Regions from separate parts of the Bradyrhizobium sp. CCBAU 53421 genome, predicted to be linked through region 1. Evidence: predicted binding sites of a transcription regulator. Region 1 holds the regulator's gene; each other region holds the start of a gene.
The links. The regulator PhoB, encoded in region 1, activates phosphate uptake and scavenging genes when phosphate is short. The targets are predictions, from matches to a motif close to TGTCATNNANCTGTCAT.
Positions count from the first base shown of each region.

Region 2: the regulator PhoB is predicted to act here: its motif matches at 6,544-6,560, upstream of XH92_RS08635 (esterase-like activity of phytase family protein).
Region 3: the regulator PhoB is predicted to act here: its motif matches at 6,615-6,631, upstream of phnF (phosphonate metabolism transcriptional regulator PhnF).

Region 1 covers NZ_CP030047.1:8,646,028-8,655,765, reverse strand. The annotation lists gene phoU (phosphate signaling complex protein PhoU) at 1-468, shown strand, start outside; gene phoB (phosphate regulon transcriptional regulator PhoB) at 575-1,285, shown strand; gene XH92_RS40075 (GcrA family cell cycle regulator) at 1,523-2,035, opposite strand; gene XH92_RS40070 (aspartate aminotransferase family protein) at 2,523-3,731, shown strand; gene argF (ornithine carbamoyltransferase) at 3,731-4,657, shown strand; gene XH92_RS40060 (Hsp33 family molecular chaperone) at 4,869-5,870, shown strand; gene apaG (Co2+/Mg2+ efflux protein ApaG) at 5,978-6,376, opposite strand; gene XH92_RS40050 (OpgC domain-containing protein) at 6,650-7,915, shown strand; gene XH92_RS40045 (SGNH/GDSL hydrolase family protein) at 7,912-8,685, shown strand; gene XH92_RS40040 (SGNH/GDSL hydrolase family protein) at 8,700-9,713, shown strand.
Region 2 covers NZ_CP030047.1:1,823,381-1,833,118, forward strand. The annotation lists gene XH92_RS08610 (acetyl-CoA C-acyltransferase) at 1-501, shown strand, start outside; gene XH92_RS08615 (MarR family winged helix-turn-helix transcriptional regulator) at 574-1,044, opposite strand; gene XH92_RS08620 (MFS transporter) at 1,116-2,543, shown strand; gene XH92_RS08625 (mucoidy inhibitor MuiA family protein) at 2,719-4,392, shown strand; gene XH92_RS08630 (hypothetical protein) at 4,470-4,913, opposite strand; gene XH92_RS08635 (esterase-like activity of phytase family protein) at 5,144-6,496, opposite strand; gene XH92_RS08640 (heme ABC transporter ATP-binding protein) at 6,605-7,408, opposite strand; gene XH92_RS08645 (iron ABC transporter permease) at 7,405-8,505, opposite strand; gene XH92_RS08650 (hemin ABC transporter substrate-binding protein) at 8,502-9,452, opposite strand; gene hemP (hemin uptake protein HemP) at 9,461-9,667, opposite strand; gene XH92_RS08660 (hypothetical protein) at 9,585-9,738, shown strand, end outside.
Region 3 covers NZ_CP030047.1:7,180,056-7,189,793, reverse strand. The annotation lists gene phnE (phosphonate ABC transporter, permease protein PhnE) at 1-466, shown strand, start outside; gene phnE (phosphonate ABC transporter, permease protein PhnE) at 463-1,311, shown strand; partial or broken gene XH92_RS33775 (Na/Pi cotransporter family protein) at 1,500-1,691, opposite strand; gene XH92_RS33770 (DUF1269 domain-containing protein) at 2,107-2,607, shown strand; gene XH92_RS33765 (patatin-like phospholipase family protein) at 3,276-4,328, shown strand; gene XH92_RS33760 (GntP family permease) at 4,333-5,787, shown strand; gene phnF (phosphonate metabolism transcriptional regulator PhnF) at 5,861-6,586, opposite strand; gene phnG (phosphonate C-P lyase system protein PhnG) at 6,763-7,176, shown strand; gene phnH (phosphonate C-P lyase system protein PhnH) at 7,181-7,789, shown strand; gene XH92_RS33740 (carbon-phosphorus lyase complex subunit PhnI) at 7,793-8,896, shown strand; gene XH92_RS33735 (alpha-D-ribose 1-methylphosphonate 5-phosphate C-P-lyase PhnJ) at 8,893-9,738, shown strand, end outside.

The DNA of each region.
Region 1 (9,738 bases):
GAGATCGTCAGCGCGATGCGCGTCGCGACCGACCTCGAGCGGATCGGCGACCTCGCCAAGAACATGGGCAAGCGCGTCGCGGCGCTGGAGAGCGATTTCCAGCCGCTGAAGCTGATCCGCGGCCTCGAGCACATGACCGACCTCGTGCTGTCGCAGGTCAAGTCGGTGCTCGACGCCTATGCCGCGCACGATCTGCCGGCGGCGATGAACGTCTGGAAGGGCGACGAGGAGGTCGATGCGATCTGCACCTCGCTGTTCCGCGAGCTGCTGACCTACATGATGGAGGACCCGCGCAACATCTCGTTCTGCATCCATCTGATGTTCTGCGCCAAGAACATCGAGCGGATCGGCGATCACGCCACCAACATCGCCGAGACCGTGTTCTACATGATCGAGGGCCAGCAGATCACCGACAAGCGCCCGAAGGGCGACATGACCAACTTTGCCACCACGGTGCCGGGCAACTAGGTGTGCGATCCGCGACAAGCCGCTTGCGCGGAGATTATGCTGAAGGAAGTAGGCGTTTCGGTTTGCGTCAGGGCAACGGATCACCACAGAGAAAGAACTTAGACCGATGAGCGCACGCATTCTGGTAGTCGAAGACGAGGAAGCGCTGACGACGCTGTTGCGCTACAACCTCGATGCGGAAGGCTACGATGTCGAAACGGTGGGGCGCGGCGACGATGCCGATACCCGCCTGAAGGAGCGCGTTCCCGACCTCGTGGTGCTGGACTGGATGCTGCCGGGCCTGTCCGGCATCGAGCTGTGCCGCCGCCTGCGGGCACGGCCCGAGACCAAGCAGCTTCCGATCATCATGCTGACCGCGCGCGGCGAGGAGAGCGAGCGCGTGCGCGGGCTTGCCACCGGCGCCGACGACTACATCGTCAAGCCGTTCTCGGTGCCGGAATTGCTGGCGCGGGTGAAGGGCCTGCTGCGTCGCGCGAGCCCGGAGCGGCTAGCGACCGTCTTGACCTATGGCGACATCGAGCTCGATCGCGAGAAGCGCCGCGTGGCGCGCTCGGGCCGTCCGATCGATCTCGGGCCGACCGAGTATCGGCTGCTCGAATTCTTCCTCGAGCATCCCGGCCGCGTGTTCAGCCGCGAGCAGCTGCTCGACAGTGTCTGGGGCCGCGACATCTATATCGATGAGCGTACCGTCGACGTGCATATCGGCCGCCTGCGCAAGCTGCTCAATCCGGGCCGCGAGCAGGATCCGATCCGCACCGTGCGCGGCGCCGGCTACGCGCTCGACGACCGCTTCGCGAAGGCCGAGCCGCAGCCGTAAGGCTGTGCGGCAATCTCAAGCCGCACCGGTGTCGTCCCGGCGAAAGCCGGGATCCATAACCACGAATGGGTGTTGTTAGAAAGCCGTCTGGCCGCTTGCCGATTGCGTCGGCCGCGGCGTATGCGTCCCGGCCTTCGCCGGGACGACACCGGTGATGCAGCCGGGCTACGCGTCTCACAAAAAAATCCCCGCTTCCGCGGGGATTTGTTTTTGCAGTCCAGGCTGGTTTCCCGAGTGCTACTTGATTTGTGGCTTTGCCGACGGCCGGCGGCGATCGGCAGCGGGCTGGTAGGCGACGCGCGAGTGATGCGCGCAATAGGGCAGGCCGGCGAGCGCCTTGCCGCCGCAGAAGAAGAATTCCGGGCTCGAGGGATCGCCGACCGGCCAGTGGCAAGTGGCCTCGTTGAGCTCGAGCAGCGACAGCCGCTGGCTCATCGGCACCACGTTGTCGAAGGAGATCGGATCCGGCTCCATCTCGACCTCGAAGGCATGGGCGAGCGCGGTGTTGCCGCGCGAGACCGGGCGAGCCACCCGCATCATATGCTGGGCGGGGCGCGCCTTGCGCTGCCGCGGAGCAGCCGTGGAGGGGGCCTTGGCGCGGCCGGAGAGGCCGAGCCGATGCACTTTGCCGATCACGGCATTTCGCGTCACATTGCCAAGTTCCGCTGCGATCTGGCTGGCCGAGAGGCCAGACTCCCAGAGCTTCTTCAGCTGCTCGACGCGATCGTCGGACCAGGTCAATACAGTCATCGCATTCTTCCTTTCGCATGGCGCCGGCCAGTCATTGGAGCGGCGCTGCGAGCCAAATCTGGACAAATATCCCTGCGGCCAGAATCCCTTAGCCCTCGCCGGGCACGGTGTTGCGCCCGAACGTTTACGCGAGACACAAAGGCTACTTAGAGGGTCCAGTACTGCCGCACGAGATGTCGTACCCGACAGGCCAAACGCTACAATATGGCGTGACTCAGGCGCAAGAGTCCGCGGCCGTGCGTCCACATGTTCCCACACAGTTAAGCATTGCTGTGAGGCTTTTCCACCGCACCGGAATGCCCCGGATTGCGCCGGTTTCGCATTGCAGGAAGGGCGGTTCGTGACGATTGACACCGACTGACCGCAGCATAGAATGCCCGCCACGTGCCGCCCGCAAAGGCGGCCGTTTTGTTTTCCGAAGCTGGCCGTTGCTGCGCTGGCGTCAAGGCGCGCGGCAATTGTCGGCTTGAAACCGGCAGTGAACGCCATGACCAACAGCGCCTCGTCGCATCTGCTCCCCGTCTTCGCCCGGGTCGATCTCGGCTTCGAGCGCGGTGAGGGCGCCTGGCTGATCGCAACCAACGGCGACCGCTATCTCGATTTCACCTCGGGCGTCGCAGTGAACGCGCTCGGACATGCGCATCCGCATCTGGTCAAGGCGTTGCAGGAGCAGGCGACCAAGCTGTGGCACATGTCGAACCTGTTCAAGAGCCCGGACGGCGAGGTGCTGGCCGCGCGGCTGTGCGAGCAGAGCTTTGCCGACTTCGTGTTCTTCTGCAATTCCGGCGCGGAAGCGATGGAGGGCGTGATCAAGCTGGTCCGCCACCATCACTTCTCGAAGGGGCATGGCGAGCGCTATCGCATCATCACTTTCGAAGGCGCCTTCCATGGCCGCACGCTGGGGACGCTGGCTGCGACCGGCTCGGCGAAATACCTCGAGGGCTTCGGCCCGCCGATGGATGGCTTCGATCAGGTGCCGCATGGCGACATCGAGGCGGTGAAGAAGGCGATCGGCCCGCACACCGCCGGCATCCTGATCGAGCCGGTGCAGGGCGAGGGCGGCGTCCGTTCCGCGCCGCAGGCGTTCTTCAAGACGCTGCGCGCGCTGTGCGACGAGCACGGCCTGCTGCTGGCATTCGACGAGGTGCAGACCGGCATGGGCCGCACCGGCGACCTGTTCGCCTACAAACGCACCGGCGTCACGCCGGACGTGATGTCGCTGGCGAAGGCGCTCGGCGGCGGCTTCCCAATCGGCGCGGTGCTGGCGACCGCACAGGCTGCGGCCGGCATGGCGCCGGGCTCGCACGGCTCGACCTTCGGCGGCAATCCGCTCGCGGTCGCCGCCGCCAATGCCGTGCTCGACGTCATGCTGAGGCCCGGCTTCTTCGAGCACGTGCAGAAGATGTCACTGCTGCTCAAGCAGAAGCTTGCCTCCGTGGTCGACCGCTATCCGGGCGTGCTGTCGGAGGTGCGCGGCGAGGGCCTGTTGATCGGCGTCAAGGCCGTGGTGCCGTCGGGCGATCTGATCGCCGCGCTGCGCAACGAGAAGCTGCTCACCGTCGGCGCCGGCGACAATGTGGTGCGGTTCCTCGCGCCCCTGATCGTGACCGAGGCCGAGATCGACCAGTCGATCACCTCGCTCGAGCGCGCCTGCTCTGTGCTATCGGCGGCGCAGCCGAAGAAGGCGGCCGGATAATGAGCAAGCCGGTCCGTCACTTCCTCGACATCAACGAGTTGCCGCTCGGCGAGCTGCGCAACATGCTCTCGGCCGGAGCCGCCATGAAGGCGAAGCTGAAGGCGCATGAGAAGGGCAGGAAGCCGCTCGAAGGCAAGACGCTGGCGATGATCTTCGAGCGCCCGTCGACCCGCACAAGGGTGTCGTTCGACGTCGGCATGCGCCAGCTCGGCGGCGAATCCATCATGCTGACCGGCGCCGAGATGCAGCTCGGCCGCGGCGAGACCATCGCCGACACCGCGCGCGTGCTGTCGCGCTATGTCGATGCGATCATGATCCGCATCCTCAACCATGACGCGCTGCTCGAGCTCGCCGCGCACGCCACCGTGCCCGTCATCAACGGCCTGACCCGGCGTTCGCATCCCTGCCAGGTGATGGCCGACCTCATGACCTATGAGGAAAATCGCGGCTCGATCGAGGGCAAGACGGTGGCCTGGACCGGCGACGACAACAACGTGCTGGCCTCCTGGGCCCACGCCGCCGAGCGCTTCAAGTTCAACCTCAATATCGCGACGCCGCCGGAGCTCTCGCCGAAGAAGCCGATGCGGGACTGGATCAAGGCGACCGGTGCGCCGATCATGCTCGGCACCGATCCGGAAGCCGCCGTGCGCGGCGCCGACTGCGTCGTCACCGACACCTGGGTGTCGATGGGCGACAAGGAGGGCGAGCACCGCCACAACGTGCTGCGGCCTTACCAGGTCAATGCCAAGCTGATGTCGCTCGCCAAGCCGGACGCCCTGTTCATGCACTGCCTGCCCGCGCATCGCGGCGAGGAGGTCACCGACGAGGTGATCGACGGGCCGCAATCCGTGGTGTTCGACGAGGCGGAAAACCGCCTGCATGCGCAGAAGGGCATTCTGGCCTGGTGTTTTGACGAGGTCGCGTAGTCGTAGATCAGTAAGCGTTGTCGTCCCGGGCAAGCGCAGCGCGACCCGGGACCCATAACCATCGCTGTCAATTGTTGTGAAGGCTGGGGCCCCAGCTTGATGCAGCAACTCACATTGGTGGTTATGGGTCACTGCTTTCGCAGGGACGACGGATAGATCCGATCCGGTGAACCCCTTTCGTTTTGCCGTCCGAGACCCCAGATAGAGCGCCATGGTTTCACAATCCCCCGACATCAAAATCCAGCCCGAGACGCCCATTCGCGCGCCGTCTTCGGTTCCTGTCGACGATGCCGTGCTGGCCTTCGAGGTCGGCGCGCTGGACCTGCGCGGCCGGCTGACCCGGCTCGGCCCCGCGCTCGACGAGATCCTGCACAAGCACGATTATCCGCCGGCGGTCGGCAAGCTGCTCGGCGAGGCCATCGTGCTGACCACGCTGCTCGGCTCGTCGGTCAAGTTCGAGGGCCGCTTCATCCTGCAGACCCGGACCGAAGGTCCGGTCTCGCTGCTGATCGTCGATTTCCAGGCGCCCGACAGGCTGCGTGCCTATGCGCGCTACGATGCGGCACGCCTCAAGGAAGGCCAGAGCTCGGGCGAGCTGCTCGGCAAGGGCCACCTTGCGATGACCATCGATCAGGGCTCGAACACCAGCCGCTACCAGGGACTGGTCGCGCTCGACGGCGGCGGCCTGGAAGAGGCGGCCCACGAATATTTCCTTCGCTCCGAGCAGATCCCGACCCGGGTGCGGCTCGCGGTCGGCGAGGAGATGCGCGGCGGCGAAGGCGGCAAGCTGCGCTGGCGCGCCGGCGGCATCCTGCTGCAATTCCTGCCCAAGGCGCCCGAGCGCGCCAAGCAGGCCGATCTGCATCCCGGCGATGCGCCGGAAGGCACGGCCACGCACAGCGTGCCGGATGACGATGCCTGGGTCGAGGGACAGTCGCTGATCTCGACCGTCGAGGACGTCGAGCTGATCGATCCCGATCTCTCCGGCGAGCGGCTGCTGTACCGCCTGTTCCACGAGCGTGGCGTGCGCGTCTTCAACCCGCAGCCGCTGCGCGCGCAGTGCTCCTGCTCGCGCGATGCGGTGTCGTCGATGCTGAAGAGCTTCGCGCCGAACGATCGCGCCGAGATGGTCAAGGACGGCAAGGTCGTCGTGACCTGCGAGTTCTGCTCGTCGGTCTATGAGTTCACGCCGCTGGAAGCGGGCGTCGAGTAACAAGTCTGTCATGGCCGGGCTCGACCCGGCCATCCATCATAGCAAAAGCGTTTACTGAAGCGATGGATCGCCGGGTCGAGCCCGGCGATGACGCGCATGGCCGTGCGTCAGTTCAACACCCTTTTCCCGTCCGGGCTTGGGCTATCCAGCGAAAAAGTCGGCACGTCGATATCGAAGCGTTCGCCGGCTTCGGTGACCATCTGGTAGCTGCCGGTCATGAAGCCGGAGGCGGTCGGCAGCGGCACGCCCGAGGTGTATTCGAAGCGCTCGCCGGGCGCGAGCACCGGCTGCTCGCCGACCACGCCCTCGCCACGCACCTCCTGGCGGCGGCCGGTGGCGTCGGTGATGATCCAGTGCCGTGTCCGCAGCTGCACCGTTTCCGGGCCCGAATTGACGATCACGATCTTGTACGACCAGAAATACTCGCGCCGGTCGACCGACGAGCGCTCCGGCATGAAGTTCGGCTCGACGGTGACTTCGATCTGGCGGGTAACGGCACGGTACATTCGGCTCAATCCGATGGTCTTGCTGCGTGATCCGTTTTCGACCGGATCACGCTCAAACAGTGCGCCATCATAGCCAATTGGCCAGCCGGAACCAATCGCCAGCCGGGCCGTGAAAAGCCGGTCCTGCGGCGGTCCGTTCATCGCGGTTTCAACATAGTTCCGCTCTAAAGCGCGGCCGCATGTCGCCGCAGTCTGTGCTTTGTCGGCAAGTCGTGGACCGATATTATCTTTTCAGCTGGGGATGCGGGGCGTCCGCGGCCGACACGGTGCTTGATGAGCTCGATTGCCGATCCCATAGCCGGTTCGCCGGTGGCTGACGCCAAAACCGACGCCAAGGCCGATGCCGAGGTGAAGGCGAAAGCTGCGGCGCCCGCGATCACGCTGCCGGCGACCGGCGAGCGCGAGCTCAGGCTCGATCTGTTCCGCGGGCTCGCGCTGTGGCTGATCTTCATCGATCACCTGCCGACCAATCTTTTGACCTGGCTGACGATCCGCAATTACGGCTTCTCCGACGCCACCGAGATCTTCATCTTCATCTCCGGCTACACCGCGGCCTTCGTCTATGGCCGTGCGATGCTGGAGGGTGGCTTCGTGATCGCGACCGCGCGCATCCTGCGCCGGGTCTGGCAGATCTATGTCGCGCATGTCTTCCTGTTCACGATCTTCCTCGCCGAGATCTCCTATGTCGCGACCTCGTTCGAGAACCCGCTCTACAGCGAGGAAATGGGGATCATGGACTTCCTCAAGCAGCCGGACGTCACCATCGTGCAGGCGCTGCTGCTGCGCTTCCGCCCCGTGAACATGGACGTGCTGCCGCTCTACATCGTGCTGATGCTGTTCCTGCCGCTGATCCTGTGGCTGATGAAGTGGAAGCCCGACGTCACGCTCGGCCTGTCGGTGCTGCTGTACGCGCTGACTTGGCAGTTCGATCTCTATCTCTCGGCCTATCCGAACGGCTTCTGGGCGTTCAATCCGTTCGCCTGGCAATTGCTGTTCGTGTTCGGCGCCTGGTGCGCGCTCGGCGGCGCGCGGCGGATGTCGCGGATTCTGTCGTCGAACATCACGATGTGGATCTGCATCGCCTATCTGGTCGCGGCGTTCTTCGTGACGCTGACCTGGTACGTGCCGCAGCTCGGCCACATCATGCCGAAGGTGGTCGAGCAATGGATGTATCCGATCAACAAGACCGACCTGGACGTGTTGCGGTTCGCGCATTTCCTGGCGCTCGCCGCGCTCACGGTGCGCTTCCTGCCGCGGGACTGGCCGGGGCTGAGGTCACCCTGGCTGCGACCATTGATCCTGTGCGGCCAGCACTCGCTTGAGATATTCTGTCTCGGGGTCTTCCTCGCCTTTGCCGGCCACTTCGTGCTTGCCGAAGTGTCGGGCGGTGCTGCGCTGCACGCTTTGATCAGCGTTTGCGGCATCCTCATCATGTGCGGCATGGCGTGGATTATTTCGTGGTACAAGCACTCCGCCGACAAAGGCGCCTCGAAAAAAGGTGCCGCCGGCAACGCCGATCTGGCGGGAGGGGGAGCATGAAGTCCGCGCGGACGATGCTGGGCCTGATGCTGCTGGCCGCCTGTTTGGCGGCAGCGCCTGCACGCGCCGGCGACACCCCCGAGCAGCCTGCACCGGCGCCGCCCTGCGACGTGCCGGCCTATCTGCTTTCGAGCGAGAGTTCGCTGCCGAAGGTCACCGACGCGGTGAAGGCCAATCAGCCGCTCAACGTGCTGGTGGTGGGAAGCCGCTCCTCGACCATTCAAGGTAACGAGGCGAGCGCCTACCCGGCCACGATGCAGGCCGCCCTGAAGGAGGCATTTCCGGCGGCCAAGATCGATTTCTCCGTAGAATTACAGGCAAAAAGCACCGCCGAGGAGACCGCAGGAACCCTTGTTAAGCTTATCGAGGCAAAAAAGCCTACTTTGGTTATCTGGCAGACCGGAACAGTCGATGCTATGCGAGCAGTCGATCCCGACGATTTCCGTACCGCCATCAACGACGGCGTTGTTGCGTTGCGGGCCGCCGGGACCGACGTGGTGCTGGTCAATCTGCAATACAGCCCGCGTACGGAGACGATGATCTCTGCGCCGCCATATCTCGACAATATCAAGGTGGTGGCGCAGCAGCACGACGTTCCGCTGTTCGACCGGTTCGCGATTATGAAGCAGTGGAGCGACGCCGGATATTTTGACCTGTTCAGCACCTCGCACGGTGTCGATCTGGCCAAGAAGGTTCATGCCTGTCTCGGCCGCGCACTGGCGAAATTCGTGATCGATGCGGCCCATCTGGGCCCGGTGCAGCAGAATTAGAGGAAGCAGAGTAAATGCGTTTTGCCTTCCCTTTTCGCCTCGTAGCAGGGCGGAGCCTGTGCGCCGTTGCGGCGCTGGCGCTGCTTGCACCACTCTCGGTCGCGCCGTCGCGCGCGCAGACGGGCCAGGCCGACCAGCATGCGGCGTTGTCGGCTGGAGCAAAGACTGAAACAACCAAGACTGATGCGACGAAGCCCGCCAGGGTCGAAGCCGACGCGGCCAACCCGCAGCCGCAACCGGGCGTCGCTGCCAAGGCGCTCGACAAGGTGAAGCAGGTGGCGAAATCCGCCAGCGACATCTTCCACCGCGTGCCCTGTCATCAGCCGACCGGCGTGCCGAACAGCACCGGCTCGCTGCCGCATGTCGCGGCCAAGCTCGCCGCCGGCAAGCCGGTCGTGATCATCGCGTTCGGGTCGTCCTCGACCCAGGGCTATGGATCGTCGGCGCCGGAATTCACCTATCCGAGCCGGCTCGCCGCGCAGCTGCGCCGGCAGTATCCGTCCGCCGACATCACCGTGCTCAATCGCGGCAAGGGCGGCGAGGATGCGCCCGAAATGGTGAAGCGGCTGCAGACCGAAGTGCTCGACGTGCATCCCGACATGGTGATCTGGCAGGTCGGCACCAACGCGGTGCTGCGCAACCTCGATCCGTCGGAGACTGCCAAACAGGTCGAGGACGGCGTCGCGCGCATTCAGGCCGACGGCGCCGATGTCGTGCTGGTCGATCCGCAATACTCGCCGCGCGTCACCGAGCGCCCCGAGAGCGCGCGCGGCATGGTGAAGCTGCTCGGCCGCATCGCCGCGCTGCGCCATGTCGGCATCTTCCCGCGCTTCGAGGTGATGCGCGACTGGCACGAGAAGCAGGCGATCCCGATCGACGATTTCGTCATCGCCGACGGCCTGCACATGAATGACTGGGGCTACGCCTGCTTCGCGCAGCTGCTCGGCGACGACATCATCCGCTCGGTCGGCGCGATCAAGATCGGCGTCAACGTCCCCGCGGATGTGCGGACCTACCGGCCGATGTGATCGGCGGCTGCTTCTTTCCCGGCAT
Region 2 (9,738 bases), 2.4 Mb from region 1:
CTTGCAAAGCTCGAACCGGTGAAGGGCCCGGGCAAGTTCGTCACCGCCGGCAATGCCAGCCAGCTGTCCGACGGCGCCGCCGCAGTGGTGCTGATGGAAGCCAAGGATGCCGAGAAGCGCGGCCTCAACCCGCTCGGCCGCTTCGTCGCCTGGGCCTCGGCCGGCTGCGAGCCCGACGAGATGGGCATCGGTCCGGTGTTCGCCGTGCCGAAGCTGCTGAAGCGCCACGGCCTGAAGATCGATGACATCGATCTCTGGGAGCTCAACGAGGCCTTCGCCAGCCAGTGCCTCTATTCGCGCGACCAGCTCGGCATCGATCCCGAGAAGTACAACGTCAACGGCGGCTCGATCGCGATCGGCCATCCGTTCGGCATGACCGGCGCCCGGCTCACCGGCCACCTGCTGCAGGAGGGCCGTCGCCGCAAAGCCAAGTGGGGCGTCGTGACCATGTGCATCGGCGGTGGTCAGGGCGGCGCAGGCCTGTTCGAGATCTACAGCTAAGCGCGATCGATCCTGATCGTGTCAGAACGAGCGGCCCGGCGGCAACGCCGGGCCGCTTTTTATTGAAGCCAGTTATGACGCCGGCAAATCCGCCGCGCGTTCGCCGAACTCGAGTGCGGCGATCAGTTCGAGCGTCTGCCTGAGATCGGCCGCCTGTTTCGCGCCGAAGGCGCTCTCGAAACGCTCCTGCGCCTCACGCCAGGAAGCCTGCGACTCGTCAAGTCGGGCTTCGCCGCGTTTGGTCAGCCGCACCAGGCGGCTGCGGCGATCATTCTTGTCGACGCTGATGGTCAAAAGACCGTCGCGCGCCAGCGGCTTGAGGTTGTGGTTGAGCGCCGTGCGGTCGAGCACCAGGGCTGCGGCCAGTTCGCCCATCGTCGGCGCGCCCGACCGTCTGATGTAGACCAGAATGGCGCGCTGCGTGCCGCGCAGCCCGGATGTCGCAAGCACCTGATCGTAGAGCTGCGACACGCGCCGCGTCGCCTTACGCAACGCCGTGAGATTGCACCGGCTGGGTTCCGTTTTCGCCATCGCTGCCTCCAAACTGGGCTTGACAGTTACATGCATATGCACCTAATGGCAATAGATGCATATGCACGTATTTGGAGGATGTGATGTCGGAGATCGAGGCGGAGACGATCGGGCTGGCGATCGGAACTGACGCGCGGCCGCGATCCCGCGTCGCAACCCCGCGCCAGGTGCTCGCGATCGTATCGGTGGGCATCTGCCTCGCAAATCTCGACCTGTTCATCGTCAATGTCGGGTTGCCGAACATCGCGCAGGAATTCCGCGGCGCCTCGCTGGAGGATCTGTCCTGGATCCTCAATGGCTATGCGATCGTGTATGCTGCGTTGCTGGTGTTTTTCGGCCGGTTGGCGGAGCGCCACAGTCGCAATCTGAGCTTCCTGCTCGGCGTCGCGCTGTTCACGGCCGCATCGGCGGCCTGCGCGCTTGCGCCCAACGTCGAAGTGCTGGTCGCCGCCCGCATCGCGCAGGCCGCCGGCGCGGCATTGATGACCCCGACCTCGATCGGCCTGCTGCTGGCGTCGTTTCCACCCGACCAGCGCGCCGGGGCGGTGCGGACCTGGACGGCGATCGGCGGCCTTGCCGCTGCGCTCGGGCCGCTGGCGGGCGGCGTGCTCGTCACCTTCGACTGGCGCTGGATCTTCATCGTCAATGTCCCGATCGGTGTGGTCGCGCTCATCGTCGGCTGGCTGAAATTGCCGGAAGTGCCCGGCCACGATGTGCCGCGTCCGAGTTCATGGGCGGCGCTGCTGGTCACCTGCGGCATCGGCGCGCTGACCCTTGCGATCGTGAAGGCCAATGACTGGGGCTGGAGTTCGCGCGGCACCGTGCTTGGCTTTGCCATCGCGGCCGTCGCGCTCGCGGCCTTTGCGTGGCACTGCCTCAAGTCGAAGAACCCCTTCGTCGATCCGGCCCTGTTCAAGGTGCGGCCGTTCACCGGGGCGACGTTTGTCATGGCGCCATACTCGGCGGCCTTCGGCGCGATGCTGTTGTCGGTGGCGTTGTGGGAGCAAACCGTGTGGGGCTGGTCGGCGCTGAAGGCTGGCCTTGCGATCGCGCCGGGGCCGCTGCTTGTCCCGTTCACCTCGTTGTTGTTTGCCCGCCGCCTGATCGCCCGATTTGGCGCCGCGGCCGTCGTATCCGCCGGGATCGCAGCGTTCGCGGGCGGCCTTGCGATCTGGGCGACGTTGCTTGGAGGCGACCCCGACATGCCTGCCTTTGTGGTCGGCATGATGCTCACCGGTATCGGCGTCGGGCTGACCTTTCCGACCCTGATGGGCGTCGGCGCGGGCGCGCTGCCGCCATCGTCGTTCGCCACCGGCTCCGGCGTCATCAACATGATCCGGCAGGCTGCGCTCGCGATCGGCGTCGCGATCTTTGTCGCGATCCTGGCAACGCCGGTCTCGATGACCGAGCGGATCGCGGCGTTTCATCGCGGCTGGTGGATCATGATCGCGATCACCATTGCCGGCTTCGTGCCGAATTACCTGTTCATCCGGCGCAAGGCGGATCGCTAGACCCGAAAGACGCGGCTGCGCCACATGGCGGCCGCCAGCGCGCCATCGTCGCGCCGCACCGAAACCTCAATCGAACCAGTCGCTTCCTCGCTGCGTCTCACCACGAGAAACGGCCCGCCCTTGAGCCGGGCGTGCCGTCGGTCTCGCGCGATGCGATGTTTCCCGGAGGGATGTGATGCGAATGATTGCGAATTGTCTCGTGACCACCAGCCTGGTGCTGGCGGGTGCGCTGGTTTCCGGGCCGCTGCATGCGGCCGATCTCGACGCGGCGTCGCAGGTCGACGCCGTCACCGTCTATCCCGATGGCGCGAGCGTCACCCGCGTCATCACGCTGGACCTGCCCGCCGGTGACAACACGCTGGTCGCGAAGGATTTCCCGATGGGCCTCGATCCGTCCTCGCTGCGGGTCGAAGGCGAGGGAGCCGGCAGGCTGACGATCGGGGCCATCGACGCGCGGCCGCCGCGCCCGGTGCAGCCGGCGAACCTGCCCGAGATCGACAAGCGGATCGAGGCGCTGCGGGATCAGCGCGAGGATCTGCAGGGCATCATCACCTCGGCCGAGGCGCGGCGCAAATTCGCCGAACACTTCGCCGAGGCATCGCCGGTCGGAATCGGCGAGAAGGGCGAGGCGCGTCCGGTCAGCGAGTGGCGCGCCGCGTTCTCGGCGGTCGGGGACGAAGTCGCGACCGCCGACACCGCGATCCGCGACGCCGCGCGCAAGCAGCGCGACATCGACCGCGAGATCGCACGTCTCGAGGCCGATCGCGCCGCCAAGCCGCCGAGCAAGCTCGAGGTGCGGATCGAGCTTGCCTCCGCCGCCGCGACCCGCGCGACATTGCGGGTGACCTACGCGGTGCGCAACGCGCGCTGGATGCCGATCTACGACGCCCGTCTCGACACCGGCGCCAAGGACCGCAAGCCGGCGATCGAGCTGGTGCGCCGCGCCGAGATCACCCAGTCGACCGGCGAAGACTGGTCGAACGTCGCGCTCGCCGTCTCCACCGTGCGCGTCGCCCGCGGCGGCAACGCGCCCGATCTCAATTCGCTGATCGTGCATTATCCGCTGCCGCCGCAGCCGAAGTCGGCAGGTCTGATGTCCGACAGCGCGCGGGTGCGGTCTGCGCTCGCGCCGGCGCCCGCTCAGGAGGCAGTCCAGCAGTTCCGCTTTGGTGCGGGGCGCACCGACGAACTGGAAGCCGCGCCCGAGGTGAGCGCCTTCCAGGCAACTTTCAAGATTCCGGGCCGCGTCAGCGTCTCCGCCAATGAAGGTGCCAAGAGCCTGCGCATCTCGACGGCGACCATCGCCCCTGATCTGGCCATCCGCGCCGTCCCGGTGATCGATCCGACCGCATTCCTGGAGGCGAGCTTCGTGCAGGCCGACGATGCGCCGTTGCTGCCGGGGCAGGTCTCGATCTATCGCGACGGCATCTTTGTCGGCCGCAGCCGGATGGCCACCGCCGCCAAGGACGAGACCGTGCGGCTCGGCTTCGGCGCCGACGACAAGGTCAAGATCGAGCGCACGGTGGTGAAGCGCAATGAAGGCTCGGCCGGCCTGATCGTGACGACGTCGAAGACCGACGAGCGCGCGTTCAAGACCACGGTGCGCAACGGCCACGACTTCCCGATCAAGGTCGCGATCCAGGATCAGCTCCCGGTCAGCGAGAACGACGAAATCGTGGTCGAGATGCTGCCATCCTCGACGCCGGCGACCACCACCAATCTGCGCGACAAGCGCGGGGTGCTGGAATGGGCGTTCGAGGCCAAGGCCGGCGAAGTCCGTGACGTCAATTTCGCCTGGCGGATGCGCTGGCCCAAGGACAAGGGCGTCGTGATGGTGCCGGCGGGCTGACCTGCATCAGGTGCACGACGCGTCGTTCGCGAAAATGTCGGACGAAGAAAGAGTGACGCCTCGCGGGGGGACGCCGGCTAGAAGCCCGCGTCCTCCTCCAGCCATTGCTGATTGTCCCAGCGCGCACGACGGCCGAGCACATACTCGCGCGCGTCGTCCATGAAGTGCACCTTGCTGGCGAGTGCTCCGATGAAAGCGGTGAGCGCCGCTATCCAGGGCCACAGATGCATCAGCAACGAGGCAGGTATCTGATTGGCGAATCCCGCCTGCAGCGCGGCCGTGACCAGATAAGCCAGCACGCCCCACGCAGCGGCCAGGATCGTCGCCACGATCTGATAGCTGTTTTGGTGAAATCTCACCAACCGTCGCATCAGGGCGATGTAGGCGAAGTAGACGATCACGCCGAGAAGTAGGGCGACCAGTCCGGGCGGGAGCCCCCAGCTCTGGTCCCAGCTCAGATACGCAATAAAGCCCGCGGCGATCAACGCCTCGACATAGGTCAGGCTGGATTTGTCCTGCATGATTTGCCCCAAAGCGATTCAAGTACCGGCCGAGGCTATCATCATGGAGCGCTTTGGTAGAGAGGCAATTGCAAGACAACCTTGCTTCCACAAATTCAGTGTCATGCCCCGCCTTGAGCGGGGCATCCAGTACGCCGCGGCTTATCGGTTGAACTCGAACACCTCTGGAATACTGGGTCGCCCGGTCTAGCCGGGCGACGACACTGTTGCATGTGGCGCGAGCAACCGCTTCACTTGGCCTTCAGGAAGTCGCCGACTTCGAGCAGCATGAACTCGTCGTCATCGGCCTTGTTCGGGTCGCGGCTCGAGGAGAACGGCAGATTGTTGTCGTTGCCGACGATGATGTGGGTCTCGTCGACGCGGTCGACGTTCTCGATGGTGAAGAACGGGAAGGTGTAGACGCCCTCGTTCAGCGGCTTGCGGGCCTTCTTGTTCGGATCGCGGATCTTCAAGAGGTCGATATAGGCGATCTTGCGTACCGGTTTGCCGACATTGGCATCGGACAGCTCGATCTTGTAGACGCGCTTGAACTTGGCGAGGTCCGGGAAGCAGTGCTCGCCGCGCTGGCCCTGCGGACAGGCCTTGTCGGCGGTGCCTTCGCCATTGTCGCGCTCGATCACCAGGCCCTGGGCCGGATCGATCATGTTGAAGTCGCCGATCGCATTGCCGTTCTGCTCGAACACATATTGCCAATAGCGTCCGGTGAACTTCTCGGCCGCGACGTCGAATTCCAGGATGCGCGAGGCTTCCTTGCCGTCGACCTTCTCCCAATCCTTCTTGTCGGCATCCCACAGCGGCCCTTCGAGCAGGCCGTAGAGAAACTTGCCGTCCTTGGAGGAGGCAAAGCCCTCATAACCCTTGGAGCGGCGCAGATTGACGTTGGTGTAGGAAGCGCCGGGTGCGCCGGGCGACTGCACGGCCCAGTGATCCGGCGAGCGCACCGGCTTGCCGTCGGCGACCGTCTCGAACACGGCGAGGATCTTGCCGGTCTTGTCGGCCTTGAGGATGTAGGGCCCGAACTCGTCGCCGATCCAGAATGTGTCGTTGATGATCTGGAAGCCCTCGGTGTCGAAGTCCGCGCCGGTCAAATAGCGCTTGGCGGTGTCCTCATGCACGATGCGGAACGGCACCTTCTTGTCGGGGTCGTGCAGGAACACGGTCTCCTGGCGCTCGATCTTGCCGTTCGCCCAGTCCATCTTGTAGCGGTTCAGATACAGCATCGAGTCCGCCGAGTTGTAGCGCGAACCCATGCCGTTGTCGGTGATCACCCAGAACGAGCCGTCCGGCATCGCCTTGATGCCGGAATGGCCCTGCAGCGGCTGGCCCTTGAACGGCAGCGACACGCCGGTCGGCCGCTCGTAGGACTTGCCCATCACGGTGCCGATGGCGTCGACGCGCTTGCCGGTGGTGTACTTGCCCGAGGTTTTCAGATCGTTCGGGGCGTCGGCGGGAGCGTCGATGAAGCTCTCCGCCGGCATCACGGCGTGTCCTGCCAGGGTCGCCGGGAATTCGCCCTCGCTCTGCGCCAACGCCGATGTGGCGAGCAGGATCGAGGCGACGGAACAGAGCAATGACAGGCGCATGGTTGATCTCCCAAAGGACAAACGATGCGGTGTTCTCCGAGCCGCCTGTTACAGCCGGCTGACAGTTTTGTGAATCGATGTTGTTGCGGCGGGATAAGTCTTGCGGCGTTACGTCGCCTTGCCCGCCGGCCGCATCGTTTGCGGCAGCAGGAAGGGCACGCCACCGCCGGTGTAGTCGATCGTGGCATCGATCTCGAAGATCCTGCGAAGCGTGTCGGCCTGCATCGCGGCGGCGCGGTCGCCGTCGACGGCAAGGCGGCCGCGATGCAGCAGCAGGATGCGGTCGGCGAACCGCATCGCGAGGTTGAGGTCGTGCAGGATCGCGATCACGGCGGTGCCGCGCGCGGCGCGCCGCCGGGCGGTCTCGACCAGGTCGATCTGATGCCGCAGATCGAGGCTCGAGGTCGGCTCGTCCAGCAGCAGGAGCCCCGGCCCATGCAATGCCTCGCCGCAGGCGAGCTGCACCAGCACGCGGGCGAAATGCGCGCGCTGCTGCTCGCCGCCGGACAGCGTCGGCAATTGCCTGAGACGGAAATGCGAAAGCCCGACTTCGTCGAGGGCCGCCGCGACCAGCGCACGCGTCACCGCGCGCGGGCTTTCGCCGGCGCCCATGCTGACGATTTCCTCGACGGTGAAGGGGAAAGTGACGTTGACGTGCTGCGACAGCATCGCACGGTGCTGCGCCAGCTCGCGCGGAGCGAAGGCGTTGAGGTCGCGCTGCCTGAGCCGGATCGTGCCGCGCGACGGACGGAGATCGCCCGACAGCATCCGCAATAGCGTCGATTTGCCGGCGCCGTTCGGACCCACGATCGCGATCATCTCGCCGGCGCCGATCTGAAGCGAGACCGCATCGACCAGATTGGTGCCACCGACCGTCATCGTCACCGACTGCGCCTCCAGCAGCGCGGTCATAGCGAGACCAGCCCCCGTTGACGCAGCAGCATGGCCAGGAAGAACGGCGCGCCGATCGCGGCGGTCAGGATGCCGATCGGCATTTCCGCCGGCGTCACGATGGTGCGCGCCACCGTATCGGCCCCGACGAGCAGGATCGCGCCGAGCAAGGCGGACGCCGGCAGCAGCAGCCGATGCCCGGGTCCGATCGCCAGCCGCAGCAGGTGCGGCACCACGATGCCGACGAAACCGACCACACCGCAGACCGAGACCGCGACCCCGGTCATCGCCGACACCAGCACGATCGATATCCGCTTCAGCCGCTCGACATCGACGCCGCTGTGGAACGCCTCGGCCTCTCCGAGCACCAGCACGTCGAGCCCGCGCGCGATCCAGAGGCAGGTGATCAGCGCCGCGGCCAGCACCGGCGCCAGCGCCGTGAGCTTGGTCCAGGTCGCGCCGCTCAGCGAACCCAGCATCCAGAACGTGATGTCGCGCAGCTGGCGGTCGTCGGCGACAAAGACCAAAAGGCCGATGCCGGCGTTGGCGATCGCGGCAATCGCGAGCCCGGCCAGCAGGAAGATCGCAATCGAGGTGCGGCCACCGCGGCTGGCAATGGCGTAGAGCACGATCGTGGTGATCAGCGAGCCGGCAAAGGCCGCGATCGGCAGCAATTGATGTTGCAGGAAGCGCAGGTTCTCGCCGAGCCGGCTGTCGGTGAACACGATCGCCGCTGCTGCGGCAAACGCGCCGCCGGAGGAGACGCCGACCAGCGCGGGGTCGGCGAGAGGGTTGCGGAACAGGCCCTGCATGATCGCACCGGAGACGGCGAGCAGAGCGCCGACCATGGCGGCCGCCGCGATCCGGGGGATGCGGATCGACCACACCACGAGCTGGTCGCGCGCGAGCAGCGGGCTCGCTGTGCTGTCGGCCCATAGCCCTAGCGCGGCGGGCAGCCGTGCCAATGGAATGCCGGCCGCGCCAACTGTCAGGGCGACCAGTGCAGTTCCAGTGAGTGCAGCAAGCAGGCAGAGCAGGGTCAGTGTCGCTGCCGGCCGCAGCGACATGCCGGCGCGCCGTTGTTTCGCACGCGCGGGGCGATCGGCCAGCACGCTCATTGCCGGCAATTCGCGGTCAGTGCTGCCGGCTTGAAGTTCTCGGCTTCCGGCGCCAGCGCCGGATAGAGCTTGACCGAGAGGTCGCGTGCTGCGGCCGCAGTGCGCGGCCCGAAGCCGAGCAGATAGAGCCCCTCCATCGAGATGAAGGCCTTGTTGGCCGCGACCGGCGTTAGCGCGAAGGCGGGATGCGCAAACACCGCATCCGACGTCAGCGAGTCCTTGCCACGATCGATCGACAGCACGATGTCCGGCTTCGCGGCTACGATCGCCTCGTCGTTGACCGGCTTGTAGCCGTCGTAACCGTCGATCGCGTTGACGCCGCCGGCGAGCTGGATGATCTCGTCCGCGGCGGTCTTATGGCCCGCGGCCAGCGCCCGGCCATTCAAGAGCGACATCACGAACATCACGCGCACCGGTTTCGTCACTTTGGCGCGCACCGCGCGTAATTGTGCGAGATCGCTTTCGACCGCGGTGGTGAGGCAGGCGGCGCGCGGGTCGGCGCCCATGGCGTGGCCCACCAGCCTGATCTTCTCGACCAGCCCGGCCTCCGAGAACGTCTCCGGCACCAGCACCAGCGGCACCTTGGCGGCCTCCAGCACATCGATGGTCTCCTTCGGCCCGGAGCCCTGCACCGCAAGCACCAGCGACGGATGCAGGCCGAGCACGCCCTCCGGCGACAGCTGGCGCATATAGCCGACGTCGGGTTTCTCGCGCAGCGCCGCCGGCGGGTAGAGGCTGGTCGCATCGACGCCGGCGATGCGGTCCTCGAAGCCGAGCGCATAGAGGATCTCGGTGATCGCGCCGCCGATCGAGACGATCCGCGAGGGATCGTCGATCACGACGTCGCGGTCGCGCGCGTCGTGCACGGTAATGCCCTCGGCGGCCGCTGCGCCGATCGGCAGCAGACAGGAGAGCGCGAGCAGGGTGAGCGTGCGACAAATTGTCATCGGGGCCGTCACTTGGTCAGGATCAGCTTGTTCTGCGAGGTCAGCCGCAACCGGTAACGCTCTTCCCCATGCACGATGATGATCTCGCGCTCGGCCGCGAACAGCTCGCGGCTGTCGAGGCGATTCCCGTGCATGACGAGCGTTTTGGCTGCGTCTGACGCCGATGCGGCGTGGTTTCCCGCCGCGCCGATATTGTCTCCGGAAGTTGCCGACATGCTCGTGGTGCTGCGCCTTCGCAATCTTCAAATGATGCCTGCTTGTATAAGCGGGCGATGGCGCATTCCAA
Region 3 (9,738 bases), 1.5 Mb from region 1:
GGAATTCGCCCGCACCGTGCCCGGCATCGTGTTCGCGCTGATCTTCGTGATCGCGTTCGGCCTCGGCCCGATGGCCGGCGTGCTGGCGATCGCGATCCACACCACCGGGGCGCTCGGCAAGCTGTTCGCCGAGATCGTCGAGAATGCCGACATGAAGCCGGTCGAGGGCATCCGCTCCACCGGCGCGAGCTGGCTGTCCTGCATGCGCTTTGCGATCCTGCCGCAGGTCTCGGCAGGCTACGCTAGCTACGCGCTGCTGCGCTTCGAGATCAATGTCCGCGAGGCGTCGGTGATGGGCTTTGTCGGCGCCGGCGGCATCGGCCAGGAGCTCGTGGTCGCGATCCGCAAGTTCTATTATTCCGACGTCAGCGCCATCCTCGTCACCATCATCGTCACCGTCTTCATCATCGACATCTCGACCGGCTGGCTGCGCGGCCGGCTGTTCGGCAAGGAGACCCGCCGATGAGCCAGATGCCGAGGCCGGACACCACGGAACTGCGCGCGAAATATCCCGGCGTGTTCGACCGTCCGGCGTCGGCCCGCCTGGCGCTACCGGCGATGATCGCGGCGGCGCTCGCGATCTTCGTCTACGGCCTTGTCGATCTCGATTTCTCGGCGACCAAGCTGATCACGGGCATGAGCCAGCTCGGCTGGATCACCATGATGATGATCCCGCCGAACCCGGGCTCGTCGTTCCCGCTCTACATGCAGGCGCTGGGCGAGACGCTGTCGATCGCGCTGCTCGGCACCACGCTCGCGGCGGTGCTGGCGCTGCCGGTCAGCCTCCTGGCGGCGCGCAACATCATTCCCTCGAACCTGATCCGTTTTCCGGTGCGCCGCTTCCTGGATTCGATCCGCGGCGTCGACACGCTGATCTGGGCGCTGGTCTGGATCAACGTCGTCGGCCTCGGCCCGTTCGCCGGCGTGCTGGCGATCATGGTCTCCGACTTCGGCGCGTTCGGAAAGCTGTTCTCCGAGGCGATCGAGGCGGCGGATCGCAAGCAGGTCGAGGGTATCCGCGCCTCCGGCGGCAATGCGCTGCATGAAATCCGCTTCGGCCTCTTGCCGCAGGTGCTGCCGGTGATCGCCGGACAGGTGCTCTATTTCATAGAATCGAACACGCGTTCGGCCACCATCATAGGCATCGTGGGCGCCGGCGGCATCGGGCTGCAACTCGCCGAGCAGATCCGGGTCTTGGAATGGCAGAAGGTGTCGTTCCTGATCCTGATGATCCTGATCGCGGTCGCCGCGATCGACTTCATCTCGAGCAAGTTGCGCTTTGCCATCATCGGTCAAAGGGCGGTGGTGTAGCCTAGGCGACTTGCGGGGCGCCTCGATGTTTCTACGGCGCTATGCGCTGCGACCGAGAAGATGCGCGACGGAGCGCCAGGCGTGATGCGCGAGTGCTTCGAGGCGCCGTACGGCATCGACGCGAGCGATTGCTTCGTCCGCGGTCGCCGTTCCACTCGCCACTGAGGCGAGCGTAACCTTGCGGTGGTCTGCTGCAGGGTCGTCAGCGCGAACAGCACCAGCGCGAACCCCGCAAGGACTGCTCCCGCTGCGGATACACGGCCACCGCCCAACAGTTTGATCAATGCGCCGACGAAAATCATCGGGAGTGCCGCGGCCGTGAGGGAGACGCGAACGCCGATCAGCGCAACGAGCCAGCCGGTTCGCGTGGTTCCGACATTCGGCGGTCATGACGCTCATGCCAAGCAGGAACAGACCAACTCCACCGAGGACCGAAATCGCCGTCGACATCGTGCTCTCTTCGCAGTGCACCGACAATTGGACCAATCAAGCTAAAGCAGCGGCCCCTTGAAGTCAGCACAGGATGAGGATTTGTCATCCGGCGGATCAAGCGACGGCTTTTTGGTCGCACGGATCGAACTCAGAAGAGCGCGGCAGACAGGCTTGCGGCGAGTCCTTGTTCGAGACACATGCGACAATGCCGTTTACTCAATTGCACCGAGCGCCAAAAACATCTCGAGATTGTGAAGCTGCGTGCATGATTGGGCGGCAAGAGACTTTCGGGTCTGTGCTAAGTTTCGGCCGTGCATCACGCGCGGAATAGGGGCAGCACTTCGAGCCATCAGGGAGTGTTCAATGTCAGATCTCGTTGCGATCGTGTACCCATCCGAAGTCAAAGCAGAGGAAGTTCGGCAGAAAATACTCAAACTTCAGAACGAGTATCTGATCACGATCAGCGATGCCGTGATCGCAGTCAAAACCGGGGACGCTGTAAAGCTCAATCAGCTTGTGAATACCACCATGACCGGCGCCGCCAGTGGCAGCTTCTGGGGACTGCTGTTGGGGATGGTGTTCCTGAATCCCCTTCTCGGCGTGGCTCTCGGAGCCGGCGCAGGCGCTTTGAGCGGTGCGCTGACCGATTTCGGGATCAGAGACCAGTTCATGAAGGATCTCGCGTCGAAGGTGAAATCGGGAGATGCCGTTCTGTTCCTGCTGATCAAGTCCATGACCTCGGACAAGGTTCTCAATGCGATCAAGGATGCAGGAGGGATCGTCCTGACGACCTCGCTAGATGAAAAGAAGGAGCAGCACCTGCGCGACACGCTCGCAGCCGCAACTCAGGCCAAGGCTGCCTAGGGAGTGAGGCAAAGCCTGGCGCCAGCGTCAAAGCATCGCCGGGAACGGCAGTAGCTGCGCTGTCACGGCAGTCACTGTGGCAGCCGAATGCGCTACAGTTTTGCGTAGGGATCGGTGCGCAACGGCATCGGTCCCTGGGCGGGATCGCCCGCGAAGGAGGCCGGCTGCAGCCATGTGGCTCCGCGGCCGCTCAGCCGGCTCTCTTCCGCGCTATCAAAAGCCGGGAGAAAATCATGCGAAGATTGCTTCTATGGGGGCTCGCACTTGGGATTGCTTCGGCAGGGATTACGGCGACCAGCGGTCGCTCGCAAGCCGGCCTTATGGCGCCGCTGGGCGTGCGTCAGGCCGCCGACGAGCTTCGTCTCGCGGAAACTGTCCAGTTCACCTGGAGGGGCCATCGCTATTGCTGGTACAATAGGGGATGGCGCGGTGGCGGCTGGTATCGGTGTGGCTTTGCTTCGAGGCGCGGAATGGGCTGGGGTGGTCCGGCGGGATGGCACGGATGGCGACGGCCGGGCCACCGCCCGGTCACTCGGCCTCCGAGACCTGGTCGGCCGGGAATCGAGCGTCCGCGACCACTCCCGCAACCGCTCCCCGGCAGGAGCTGATGGCGCCTTTGTCTGTCGTTCGCCGGCCGCGACGTGGCCGCACGCGAGTCGGAGCCCGCCATGTCCTTGAACGAGCCGCAAGCACGCGCGGGCCAAGCGCGCGATGCCGTGCTGGTCGATCTCGCGCTGCAGGGTGGTGGATCGCACGGCGCTTTTACCTGGGGGGTGCTCGATCGGCTCATGGATGAGCCGTGGCTACGCATCGAGGCGATATCGGGCACGTCGGCCGGCGCGATGAACGCCATCGTGCTGGCGGGCGGTTTTATGACCAACGGCCGGGCCGGCGCCAAGTCTGCATTGGAGGCCTTCTGGCGGCGGGTCGCTGACTCAGCGCGGTTCAGTCCCATTCGGCGAAGCCCGCTGGACGTCATCCTCGGTCGCTGGACCCTTGATACGTCGCCCTTCTATCTCGCCTTCGATCTGGCGAGCCGCGTGTTCTCGCCGTACGACCTGAATTTTGCCGGCACAAACCCTTTGCATCAGGTCCTCGCCGAGTCGGTCGATTTTCGACAGATCGCGAACTCCCCGATCCGCTTGTTCGTGACGGCGACCAACGTTCATACCGGCCGCGGGCGTGTGTTTCGCAACGCCGAGCTTACACCCGACGTTCTGCTCGCTTCCGCCTGCTTGCCGACCCTGTTCCGCGCGATAGAGATCGATGGCGAGCCATATTGGGATGGCGGCTACTCCGGGAACCCGACGATCACGCCGCTCGTACGCGAGTGTGACTCGCATGACACGCTTCTCGTCGCGGTCAACCCGGTCGAGCGACCCGGGACACCGCGCTCCGCGCGCGAGATCCTCGATCGGTTGAACGAGGTTGCGTTCAACGCCACGCTGCTCAAGGAGTTGCGCATGATCGCGCTGCTGCGGCAGGTCGCGGACGCCGGGAGCTCCGAGGGGCGCAAATGGGCCGAGATGCGCATTCATCTTATCGCGAGCAAGGTTCTGGCCGAGCTCGGCGGATCGTCAAAGCTCAATGCCGAGTGGGATTTTCTCTGTATGCTGCGCGACGAAGGCCGCCGTGCGGCGGAAGCATTTCTCGCTGCGAACGACCAGAACATCGGCAGGCGCTCCTCGATGGATTTGGATCTGCTCTTGCGGCAGGCTTGACGCCATGGGCCTCGTCGGAATCCTGGTTGCCCTTGGCCTGCTCATCTGGCTCTCGTTCCGCGGATGGAGCGTGCTCCTGCTGGCGCCGGCTGCCGCGATCGTCGCTGCAGCTTTCGCCGAAGAGCCCTTGCTTGCCCATTGGACGCAAACTTTCATGGGCGGCGCTGCGCAGTTCATCGCGCAATTCTTCCCAGTATTTCTGCTCGGTGCGCTGTTCGGCAAGCTGATGGACGACAGCGGATCGGTCCACGCCATCGCCCATTTCATGAGCACCAAGCTCGGGGCGCGTCGCGCGATCCTTGCCGTGGTGCTTGCCGGCGCGATCGTCACCTACGGCGGGGTAAGCCTTTTCGTCGCCTTTTTCGTTTTGGCGCCGATGGCACGGGAAATGTTTCGCGTCGCGAACATCCCGCAGCGGCTCATGCCGGCCACCATCGCTTTGGGCACCTCCACATTCACGATGTCGGCAATGCCCGGAACGCCCGCGATTCAAAATACGATTCCGATGCCGTTCTTCGGGACCACGCCGTTTGCCGCGCCCGGACTGGGCATCGTCGCTGCGGCGATCATGCTCGCATTCGGGCTCTGGTGGCTCCGCCGCGCCGAGGGATCGGCACGCAAGACCGGTGAAGGCTATGGCGGAGACGCAGAACTCGTCAACGGAGCGGTCGCTGACGATCAATTCATCCGCGAGCGCGCGACATCGTCCCACGAGTTCGACCCGGCCGAAATAGCGCACGGCAAGCGCGGCAACGTGCCGCCACCGATCGGCACGGCGATCATCCCCCTTCTCGTGGTCGTGGGCGTGAACCTGCTGATGTCGCTCCTGATCCTGCCACGGCTCGATTTCTCGTTCCTCGCGCAGGAGCGCTGGGGCGGGACATCCCTTGCCGGCGTTGCCGGGGTGTGGTCGGTCGCAGTTGCTCTCGCCGCCGCCACGGCAACGCTCATCGCGCTCAATCGAGCCCGTCTCACGGATCTGAGGGCGAGCATGGATGCCGGCGCCAACGCCTCGGTGCTGCCCATCTTCAGCGTGGCAAGCCTGGTCGGCTTTGGAGCCGTCGTCGCCGCGCTGCCGGGCTTTGCGTTGGTGCGCGATTGGATGCTGTCGATCTCCGGCGGTCCACTCGTTTCTCTCGCCGTCGCGACAAACGTCCTTGCCGCTTTGACCGGCTCGGCTTCCGGCGGATTGACCATTGCGCTCGATGCCCTTGGCGACACTTACCTGCAAATTGCGCAGACCGCCCATATCGACCCGGCGCTCATGCATCGGGTTGCCGTGATCGGCTCAGGCACCCTCGACAGCCTGCCGCACAACGGCGCCGTCGTGACGTTGCTCGCGGTCTGCGGATCGACTCATCGCAAGAGCTACTTTGACATGGTGATGGCCAATATCGTTGGGCCGATCATCGCCTTGGCCATCGTTATCGCTCTGGGCTCGGTACTCGGATCCTTTTAGTTGGCGCGCGCGGGTAATGTCGCGGGCGTGCGACGACTGCTTGATCTTCGCGTTCGGATTGCAGTGGGGATCGTCAGCCGTTCTCGACCAGAAACTCCACGCGCTCGGCGGCGAAGCGCGAGCGCTTGGTTACCAACGGCTGGTCCAGCATGTCGACGTCGGTGGCGTCGACCACCAGCACCGGCCGCCCCAGCGGCAGATCGAGCCGTGCGGCGTCGGTGGCGTCGACGATCGCCGCAGTGATCCGGGTCGAGGCGCGGTGGTAGTCCTTCACGCCGTAGTGCCCGAGCAGCTTCGTCATCGAGCGAACGTCGGCGAACACGCTGCCGGCATCGGGAAACCGCTCGGCCGACAGCCAGGTGGTGGAGACGCAGATCGGCGTCCGGTCGGCGAGCCGCACCGCTTCGATCCGGATCAGCGGCGCGCCGATCTTCAGCCCGAGCTCGCGCGCGATCTCGCGGTTGGCGACGTCGCTGCCGGCATCGATCAGCTGGCCGCGCGGTTCGTGGCCGCCGGCGCCGACGATCTCCGAGAATCGCGTGCGTGAGCGCAGCGGATAGGCAAGGCGCTGGGCTTCGACATAGGTGCCGCTGCCGCGCTCGGCGCGCACCAGACCGCGCTCGGCGAGTGCGGCGAGCGCGCGCCGCACGGTGTGGCGATTGACCCGGTAAGTCTCGGCGATCTCCATCTCGCCGGGCAGCTTTTCGCCTGCGGCAAAGCGGCCGTCAGCGATGCCGCGCTCGATGCCGTCGGCGACCTGCCGCCACAAGGCGACGCCGGAACTTTCCTGCATGCTCATGGCGCGGTGATACCAGAAATCTTCGGTTTGTCACGAAACAGTCATGGCGCTCGGCTATCAAGTTGTCTATTATCATAGACAACTTGATGCAAGCAAGGTTGCCCATGAGTTCGACGACCAGTTCGACCATCAGTTCGACCGGACCAGACAGCAAGCAGGCCCAGCGCAAGGCCGCGATGACCGTGCTGGCGCACTCCGCCGCCGCCGACATCGCGGGCAGGCTCGCAGCGATCTTGGTACCGAAGCACGAGAACCTGCGCGAGCCGGAGAACGGCCTCGTGATGATGCGCGGGCGGATCGGCGGCGACGGTGCGCCGTTCAACCTCGGCGAGGCGACGGTGTCGCGCGCAGCGGTGCGGCTTGCGACCGGCGAGGTCGGCTTCGGCTACACGCTCGGCCGCGACGCGCAGAAGGCGCAGATGATCGCGCTGTGCGACGCCATGGTGCAATCGGCGGAATTGTCCGGCGAGGTGGAAGCCAAGGTGATCGCGCCGCTGCGCCTTGCCATGAATGCCGAACGCGCCCGCAAGGCCGCCGAGACCGCGGCGACGCGGGTTGATTTCTACACGATGGTGCGCGGTGAGGGATGATGCAATGACGACGATTGCCGAAATGCCCGCGGGCTTTGCCGACAAGGTGCTGTCGGCGCAATCCACGTTCCGCTCCGTGATGGATGCGATGGCGCGCCCGGGCAGCGTGCAGCGCGTCGCCGCCAGCGTCGGGACGCCTGCCGGCATGATGCGTGGCGCGGCCGCGGTCGCGCTGACGCTGTTCGATCACGACACGCCGATCTGGCTCGATGCCGCGATGTCGGCGACGCCTGACGTCGCCCGCTGGCTCAAGTTTCACGCCAGCGCGCCGGTGATCGCGGATCCCTCGATCGCGAGCTTCGCGCTGATCGGCGATGCGGCGAACCTGCCGGTGCTGGAGCGCTTCGCGTTCGGCAGCAGCGAATATCCTGACCGTTCGACCACGCTGATCCTGCAGGTCGACAGCCTGACGCAGGGCCCGGCTTTCGAGTTGAAGGGTCCCGGCATCGACGGCAGTGCGGTGCTGCAGGCGATGATCAAGCCGCGCGATCTGTTCCAGCGGCTGTCGATCAACGAAGCCTTGTTCCCGCGCGGCATCGATGTCGTGCTGGTCCATGACGACAACATTGTCGCGATCCCGCGCACCACGCGGCTGATCGCAAGCGGAGTGTGAGCGATGTATGTAGCCGTCAAGGGAGGCGAGCGCGCCATCGAGAACGCTCATCGGCTGCTGGCGCATGAGCGGCGCGGCGATCGCGATGTGCTCGAGGTGACGCTGGCGCAGATCTCTGGGCAGCTCGCGCTCGGTGTCGACCGCGTGATGACCGAAGGCTCGCTCTACGACCGCGAGCTTGCGGCGCTCGCGATCAAACAGGCGCGCGGCGACATGATCGAGGCGATCTTCCTGGTGCGTGCCTTCCGCGCCACGCTGCCGCGCTTCGGTGCCACCGAGCCGGTCAACACCGGCAAGATGCAGGTGCGGCGGCGCATCTCCTCGACCTTCAAGGACGTTCCGGGCGGCCAGATCCTGGGGCCGACCTTCGACTACACCCATCGCCTGCTCGATCCGCAACTCGCGGAAGGCTTCGTGCCGGAACAGCCGGCGACAGCGGACGCCTCGCAATCGGCAACGCCGCGGGTTACCGACATCCTCGGCCGCGACGGCCTGATCGAATCCTCGCCGCAGGCAGATGGCGACGCGCCGGTCGGCGACCTCACGCGCGAGCCGCTGAGCTTCCCGGCCGATCGCGATCTGCGGCTGCAGAATCTGGCGCGCGGCGATGAGGGTTTTCTGCTCGCGCTCGGCTATTCGACGCAGCGCGGCTACGGCCGCAACCATCCCTTCGCCGGCGAAATCCGCTTCGGCGAGGTCGAGGTCGAGTTCTTTGCCGAAGACGTCGGCTTCGCGGTGCCGCTCGGCTCGGTCGAGCTGACGGAGTGCCAGATGGTCAACCAGTTCAAGGGCTCGACCACAGAGGCGCCGTGCTTCACCCGCGGCTATGGCCTCGCCTTCGGCCAGAGCGAGCGCAAGACCATGTCGATGGCGCTGGTCGACCGCGCGCTGCGGGCGCGCGAGCTTGGCGAGGAGGCGGGGGCGCCGGCTCAGGACGAGGAGTTCGTGATGTCGCACTCCGACAACGTCCAGTCGACCGGCTTCGTCGAGCATCTCAAGCTGCCGCACTACGTCGACTTCCAGTCCGAGCTCGGCCTGCTGCGCAAGCTGCGGCAGGAGTTCGCGGAGGCCAACGAGGCCATTGAAATGCAGGAGGCCGCGGAATGAACGCGCCGACATACAACTTCGCCTATCTCGACGAGCAGACCAAACGGATGATCCGCCGCGCCATCCTGAAGGCGATCGCGATTCCCGGCTATCAGGTGCCGTTCGCGAGCCGCGAGATGCCGATGCCCTATGGCTGGGGCACCGGCGGCGTGCAGGTGACGGCAGCGATCCTCGGTCCCGACGACGTGCTGAAGGTGATCGACCAGGGTTCGGACGACACCACCAACGCGATCTCGATCCGAAAATTCTTCGGCAAGACCGCGGGCGTCGCGACCACGACCTCGACCACCGACGCGACCGTGATCCAGACCCGGCACCGCATTCCCGAGGCGACGCTGCACGCCGGGCAGGTGATGGTCTATCAGGTGCCGATCCCCGAACCGCTGCGTTTCCTCGAACCGCGCGAGACCGAGACGCGTCGGATGCACGCACTCGCCGAATACGGGCTGATGCATGTCAAGCTCTACGAGGACATCGCGCGCTTCGGCCACATCGCGACCGCCTACGCCTACCCGGTGAAGGTGAACGCGCGCTACGTGATGGACCCGTCGCCGACGCCGAAATTCGACAATCCGAAGATGGACAATTGCGCGGCATTGCAGCTGTTCGGCGCCGGCCGCGAGAAGCGGATCTACGCGATCCCGCCCTACACCACGGTGGTCTCGCTGGATTTCGAGGATCACCCGTTCACGCGCTACCGCTTCAACGCGCCCTGCGCGCTGTGCGGCGCCGACAACTCCTATCTCGACGAGATCGTCACCGACGACCAGGGCGGGCGGATGTTCGTCTGCTCCGACACCGACTTCTGCGAGCAGCGCCAGGCCGCCGGCCATCATGGCACC